DNA from 2 places in the Lactobacillus sp. ESL0681 genome. Region 2 is predicted to be linked to the other one. Evidence: riboswitches for the same ligand, from Rfam matches in the RefSeq annotation. Region 2 holds a riboswitch; the other holds the start of a gene.
What was found. A riboswitch is a leader RNA that binds a small molecule or an ion and turns the genes downstream of it on or off. The one in region 2 is predicted to bind FMN.
Positions count from the first base shown of each region.

Region 1: another riboswitch for FMN. It lies ahead of ribD (bifunctional diaminohydroxyphosphoribosylaminopyrimidine deaminase/5-amino-6-(5-phosphoribosylamino)uracil reductase RibD); the one in region 2 lies ahead of OZX59_RS01650 (ECF transporter S component).

Region 1 is NZ_CP113943.1:1,552,333-1,556,147, forward strand. Features, by position in the region: gene OZX59_RS07435 (LytS/YhcK type 5TM receptor domain-containing protein) at 1-230, shown strand, start outside; gene OZX59_RS07440 (LytTR family transcriptional regulator DNA-binding domain-containing protein) at 276-1,004, shown strand; gene OZX59_RS07445 (CidA/LrgA family protein) at 1,137-1,577, shown strand; gene OZX59_RS07450 (LrgB family protein) at 1,577-2,302, shown strand; FMN riboswitch at 2,480-2,619, shown strand; gene ribD (bifunctional diaminohydroxyphosphoribosylaminopyrimidine deaminase/5-amino-6-(5-phosphoribosylamino)uracil reductase RibD) at 2,737-3,801, shown strand; gene OZX59_RS07460 (riboflavin synthase) at 3,786-3,815, shown strand, end outside.
Region 2 is NZ_CP113943.1:309,389-313,203, forward strand. Features, by position in the region: gene OZX59_RS01645 (pseudouridine synthase) at 1-615, shown strand, start outside; FMN riboswitch at 644-759, shown strand; gene OZX59_RS01650 (ECF transporter S component) at 848-1,528, shown strand; gene OZX59_RS01655 (LysM domain-containing protein) at 1,654-2,127, shown strand; gene cmk ((d)CMP kinase) at 2,170-2,841, shown strand; gene rpsA (30S ribosomal protein S1) at 2,916-3,815, shown strand, end outside.

The DNA of each region.
Region 1 (3,815 bases), 660 kb from region 2:
CCATTAGGGTTAGTGATAATGGTAACGGAATTGATCCAGCAATTTTAAAAAAACTTGGTAAAAAACCAGTCACTGAGTCTAAAGGCAGCGGTACTGCGTTGTATAATTTGAATAAGCGATTGCAGGGCCTCTATGGGACTAGCAGTCAATTGCAAATTAGCACTAGTCCAGCAGGAACAACTTTCAAAACGGTTATTCCTATTAAATATGAAGTCCACAAGCAGTCTTAGTGTTAGACAAAGCTAACTGAGAAATTTACGAAAGGGGTTTTTACAATGAATATTTTATTGGTCGATGATGAGCCATTAGCCAGAACTGAGCTAAAATATTTAATTGAAAAAAGTGCTGTTTTAGCAACTGAATCATTGGCTATATATCAAGCAGAGGATTTAAAAGAAGCTCAGAGTCAGCTTTTGAAAAATAAAATTGATTTAATCTTCTTAGATATTTCTCTTAATGAAGAAAACGGCTTTGAATTAACGAACGAACTTAAGCAATTAAATTATTCACCAATTATTATCTTTTCTACTGCTTATGACGAATATGCGGTCAAAGCCTTTGATGTAGGCGCATTGGACTATGTTTTAAAACCGTTTGAACAAGAGCGAATTGACCAAGCTCTGACTAAGGTAAAGAAAGTTTTATCGCAAGAAGTACCTGCTGCAAGTTCAATTAATGATTTATTAACGATTGAACTAGATGATCGTAATGTCGTGATCAAGTTGTCTGATATCGTGTCAGCAACTATCAGTGATGGTGTTTTGACAGTTTCGACTGCCAAAAAGCAGTACCAAACTCGTAAAACTTTGTCTTGGCTAAAACAGCGGTTGCCTAAGCCTAAATTTATGCAAGTTCACCGAAATACGTTGGTAAATCTTGAGGAAGTAAAAGAAGTACAGCCTTGGTTTAATCATACGTTGTTGCTAGTTATGGATAATGGTGAAAAAGTTCAGGTGGGTCGTTCTTATCGTGCCGATCTAAGTAAGCAACTTGGAATGGGATAGAAATTCGGCATTGCTATTGGGTAGTTAAGCCATTAAATTTTGCATTTAAACAAAAAATCGCTTTCAGATTCTTACTTTAGGTATATCTTAATCATTGAAATAAAGATAAGTTAGAGAAAGGAAATGAGTGTAATGAAAGAGAAAAAGCCAGAAACTAAATCAGCGCCAATTCTGTTTCAAATGTTGGTTTATGCCACAATTTTATTTGTATCACAGTTGATATCAGAAATGATGCCCAAGTCATTCCCAGTACCAACACCTGTAATTGGATTAGTTTTGCTTTATGTATTGTTGACAACACATGTAGTTAAAATTGAATGGGTTGATTCCTTTGGTAGTGCCTTAATCTCGTTGATTAGTTTTATGTTTGTTCCTTCGGGAATCTCTTTGGCTGCTAACTTGGATATCATGAAATCGCAAGGTGTTCAGTTAGTCTTGGTAGTGTTGCTAGCAACCATTATTTTATTGGTGGTAACTGCCTACACAACTCGAATCTTGGTTTGGCTTAAAAAGAGAATCACATCTGGACATCATTCGGTAGCTCATAATGTTAAGACTGGAGGCAGTAAATGATGGCTTATTTAAGTAATCCTTTATTTGGTGTATTCCTATCATTATTTATCTTTTTGATTGGTCAGTGGCTTTTCAAAAAGTCACATGGTTTTTTCTTATTCCAACCTCTGTTTGTTGCTATGGTCTTAGGAATTGCCATTTTGGTAGTTTTAGGCAAAGTATTTGATGTTTCAACAACTCAGGTCTACACTCAAGCCTACAAACCAGGTGGAGATATCATCTTCTGGTTTATTACACCAGCAACAATTGCGTTTGCTGTTCCTTTATACAAGCGTAATGATGTTATCAAGAAAAATTGGGGGATCATTTTAACTAGCTTGGTAATCAGTACTTTTGTTTCCTTAATCTTGATTACCTTTATTTCTAAGGCAGCAGGATTAAATGAAGTTGGTGTTAGATCGATGCTTAGTCAATCGGCAACAACTGCGATTGCCATGCCACTGACAACAGCAATTGGCGGTAACGCATCAATTACTGCAATGGCATGTATTCTAAATGCCGTAATGATTTATGCACTAGGCAAGCAGATGGTTAAGTGGTTTAAACTTGATACAGATCCGATGGGAACTGGATTAGGTTTAGGAGCTGCAGGACATACTGTTGGTTCAGCTTTCGCCCTAGAGATGGGTTCTGTACAAGGTGCGATGGCTGCAGTAGCAGTAGTTGCAACTGGATTGGTTGATAACTTATTAGTTCCAGCTTTTGCCCATTTGCTTGGTTTGTAGAATCAAATTTGGTAAAAATTATTATTTAAATTTATAGCTATGTTTACTTACAATAAAACGTGTGTAGCCCTGTGACTCACACGTTTTTATTTTGGATAAAATTAGTTTTAATTAATGAATTTAACTAGCTTTCTATTGACGTAGGGGTATCTGTATATTATGCTTAAGATAATTAAAGAATTTCTTCGGGGTAAGGTGTAATTCCATACCGACGGTAACAATTAATGCTTAATTGAAGTCCGTGACCCACTATCATGGTGGTGGAACTAGTGCAAGTCTGGTACCGACAGTTAAAGTCTGGATGGGAGAAGAAAATAAAAACTAGTATTTAACTTGCAATTCAAGAATAAGCTTGGTTAAGAGCTAATGATAGTTGATTATGAAGACCTCGTTGATTAAGATCAGCGAGGCTTTTTGTTGAGGAAGTGAAATTAATGCAGGATAAGGATTATCTGCAACTTGCAGCCCAAGAAGCATTAAAGGCGCGGGCAATGACTTGGACGAATCCTTTAGTGGGAGCAGTTATTGTTAAAGATGGTCAAGTCTTAGCTACTGGGTATCATCATCAGTATGGGCAAGTTCACGCTGAAGTTAACGCATTGGCTCACTTGGCTAAACCCGAATTAGCTGATGGTGCTACACTTTATGTTACTTTGGAACCTTGTAGTCATTATGGTAAGCAGCCACCTTGTTGTGAAAAAGTGGCTGAAGCAGGAATCAAACGCGTAGTTATTGGACAACTTGATCCACATAAAATAGTTGCTGGTAAAGGGATAAAGTTTCTACAAGAGCATGGCATCACAACTGAAGTCATTGGTGGTACGGAGTATTTGAATGAGGCCTATAACTTCTTTTATCAACAACAAAGGCCACTAGTTACCCTCAAATATGCGATGTCTCTTGATGGTAAGCTTAATGCAGCGGGTAATAAGCGAACCTTGTTAACTGGCGATGCTGCCCAACTCGATGTCCAAAAATTACGTTGTCAGAATCAAGCTATTTTAATAGGTGCTAATACTTTAAGAATTGATGACCCACAACTAACAGTGAGAATTAAGTGTTTGTCAATCCCACCTATTAGAATAATCTTGACTAAAGATGCTAATCGGATAGACTTCACTCAGGAATTATTTAATCAGCCAGGTGAAATTTGGCTGTTAAGTGAACAAGAATTGCAGAAAGAACTGCCAGTTGCAGTTAAAATTTTTACGCAAGCTAAATGGACTCCAACTAAAATTGTTAAATTACTTGCAAAATATGAGATTCAATCCCTGTTAGTTGAAGGTGGTAGTCAGGTTCAAGCAGAGTTTATAGCAGCAGATTTAGTCGATCAAATAATAGCTTATATAGCACCTAAGGTCTTAGGCGGGACTGCTTTGCCAGTCGCAGTAGGACAAGAGTTGGGAGCGACTTCATCACAATATGAACTAATTGATGTAAAGACCTTAGAGCAAGATGTGCGCATTAGCGCAAGGAGAAAACAATGTTTACCGGAATAATTCAAGCAACGGGT
Region 2 (3,815 bases):
CCAGTTACTAAGCTAGGAACTAAAGTTGATACTTTTAGCAATATTGCTGTTGATGGGGAACCGATTGAGCGCGAAAGTTTGCACACATATCTTTTTTATAAACCGCGCGGTGTCGTGTCTACCGCTAATGATGATAAAGGTAGAAAAACGGTAGTAGATTATTTTAAAGACGTTCCTTATCGTTTGTATCCAATTGGTAGATTAGATTATGATACTTCAGGATTATTATTGATGACCAATGATGGTGAATTAGCTAATTTAATGATGCATCCACGCAACAATGTTGCTAAAGTGTATGTTGCTAAAATTACTGGTCATCTGTTACCAGAAGAAATTGCACAGTTGACTCATGGTGTAAAATTTGATCAACACAAAAGCGCGCCAGCTAAGGTTAAGATTATCCGCAGCGACAAAAAGAAGAATATGCAAATTGTACAATTAACGATTCATGAGGGGCATTATCATCAAGTTAAACGGATGTTTAAGGCAGTTAATCATCAAGTAGAAAAACTTTCGCGCGAGAAGTACGCTTTTTTGACTTTAGATTCATTGGTTTCTGGTAAATATCGTGAATTATCACATGCTGAAGTTGACAGATTAAAGCATGTAGATTAGTATGTTATACAGAATTTGAATATAAGTTTGTTGTCTTCATGGCAGGGTGTAAGTCCCGACCGGTGGTGTGAGTCCACGACCCACGTATTGTGGTGGAATCGATTAAGATACCGATAGTTAGAGTCTAGATGAAAGAAGACAGACTAAACTAAAGGTTTACGATGAAGAATTGAATCATTTACTTTTATTAAGTCTGTTGCTAGAAGCAGCAGACTTTTTTGGAGGTAATTTTTTGAAAAGAAAAAATTCAAGCAGTTTAGCTAATATTATTGCTTATGTTTTGATTGGGACAATTGCTTTTGTAGTGATGCAGTTGGCGTTTCCGCTGCCGATTGCTAGTTTTTTAAAGTTTGATTTCTCTGACGTTGTTATTACCATTGGAACCTTCTTATTTGGTGCGGGCCCAGGTATCTTTATTGCAATAATTAGAATGGCAATTCATTTGATTTATAAGGGAATTGCCCTGCCAAGTATTGTTGGTCAGTTAGCCTCATTATTTGCCACATTATCATTTGCTTTACCGTTTTATTTTGTCACTAAAAACATTTCTAAAGAAGAACAAAATATGGGGAAACGACATCTGAAACCACTTGTTGGGATTATTTTGGGTATCATCGCCATGACTATTGTTCTGGCAACTCTGAATGCGCTAGTTTTAACACCAATGTATGCAGTTACATCAATTCCTAATCCGCCAGCTATTAGTAGTTATTCAGGATTACTAAGTTTTACGGAAAAAGTATACTTAGGTCAATTACTTCATCTTCCATCAATGAGTACTTATATTTTTGGCATTATTGTTCCATTTAATTTGTTAAAAGGTTCAATCAACGGAATTGCAGTTTATTTGTTATTTGAAACAGTCTTACGTAATTTAAAACCATTTGTGCAAAAGCGTTTTAACCTAAAATAAATAGCTTCAGATTAAAAAGGTAATATTCTTGCTAATCGGTCATGAAAATGACCGATTTTTTGTCCAATTTTTAGATTAAATATGCTAAAATGAAACGGGTTAGTGATAAATGGAGGTATTTTTCGATGAAGCAGACACAAGATAAACCATATAAATACTATCAACGACCAACTGATAAGCGTGTTGATGCGCAGCATTCAAGCGCAAAAGGCTGGTTAGCAATGCTGGCAATTTTGTTAATTATCTGTGCTGCTCTTGTGCCTATTGTTCATCAATTGGCTACTAACTCTAAACCGGCCGAACAGGCTGTTGAGCTGCGAACTTCTAAGCATAAAAGCTCTAGGACTAAAAAATCAACAGCAACTACTGCTAAAAGAGCAACTAAGAAGAAAACTAAACAGCTTAAAGTTGATAAAACTGAGAATCAACAGCCTAAAACTAAGACAGTGACTACTCCTAAACAATACGTGGTGAAGAGTGGTGAAACTTTAACTAGTATTGCGGATAAGTTTAATACAACTGTTGGTAAATTGGCTGAGCTCAATAACTTAAGCATTGATGCGCAAGTTGATGAGGGACAAAATTTGACGTTAAGGTAATTTAAAGAAAGGTTAGGGACTTTATGTCCCTTTTTGATTGGGATGCAGATAGCAATTGATGGCCCAGCTTCAGCTGGCAAAAGTACGGTCGCAAAAATTATTGCGCAAAAATTAGGTTTTATTTATATTGATACTGGAGCAATGTATCGCGCCTGCACGCTGATTGCGAGAAAGCATCAGCTTGATTATGGTGATGAAGCAGCAATTTTAACTGCTCTTGACCATGAAAAAATTGAATTAAGAGCAGAAAATAGCGTGCAGAAGGTCTATGTAAGTGGTCAAGATGTCTCGCAAGAAATTAGAACGCCTGAAATTTCGGCTAATGTCTCACAAGTATCTGCTTTAGCTGGAGTTCGAACTAAAATGGTAGCTTTGCAAAGACAATTAGCTGGCAAAACCGATGTAATCATGGATGGTCGCGATATTGGTACCACTGTTTTACCTAATGCTGAAGTTAAAATATTTTTAGTAGCATCAGCCAAATCGCGTGCTCAAAGAAGAATGCTTGACTTTAAACAGCGAGGCATCAAGACCGAACGAACAGTTGCTGAAATTGAACAAGATATTTCAATGAGAGATTATAAGGATTCACATCGGGCTATTTCACCATTAAAAAAAGCCCAGGATGCAATTGAAATCGATACAACTAGGATGACAATTGACCAAGTTGTCACTGAAATTTTGTCCAAAATAAAAAAATTCAAAAAAAACTAAAAAAAAGGGTTAAAACAGTAGAAAAATATCTCAGTTTCATTTAGAATTAGATTTATGATATTGGGAGGTAAATAATGTCAGAAAACAGTAATCAATTTTTAGATGCATTGAAGCAAATGCAAGGAGTTGAGGTCGGAGATATTGTCGATGTCGAAGTATTAGACGTTGAAGATGGTCAGATCGATGTTGGGGTAGAAAACGCCGGTGTTGAAGGTGTCGTTCCTCGTCGTGAATACACTTCAGATCGCAATGCCGATTTACGTGAACTTGTTAAGCCAGGAGATAAATTCAAAGCTTTAGTTTTGAGAAAAGCTGGTGGTGACAAGGAAAATGGTGAATTCTTCTTTTCAGTTACCCGCTTGAAAGAAAGAGAAGCTTACGATGAGTTACAAAAGGACTTTGAAGCAGGAAATGCTATTGAAGGTACTGTAACTTCATCAGTTCGTGGTGGTTTATTAGTTGATGTTGGTACTAGAGGATTTTTACCAGCTTCATTGATTTCTAACCGTTACGTTTCAGATCTTAAGCCATACATTGGTAAAACAATGAAACTTAAGATTACTGAAATCGATCCAAGCAAGAATCGGTTAATTCTTTCTCATAAGGATTTAATTGAAGAAGAACGTGAAGAAGCCTTTGATAATGTTGCATCACAACTAGTTGTTGGTGATGTCGTTGAAGGTAAAGTTTCTCGTTTGACTAACTTCGGTGCATTTGTTGACGTTGGTGGTGTAGATGGTTTAGTCCACATTTCCGAAATTTCATATAAGCATGTTGATAAGCCTAGTGATGTCTTAAAAGCTGGTCAAGATGTTAAAGTTAAAGTTATTGGTATTGATGATGACAGACATCGTATCTCCCTTTCAATTAAGCAAACTGAACCTTCTCCGTTTGAACAAGCAACGGCTGAATTACATGAAGGTGACATTTTCGAGGGTGAAGTTAAGTCACTAACTAACTTTGGTGCCTTTGTC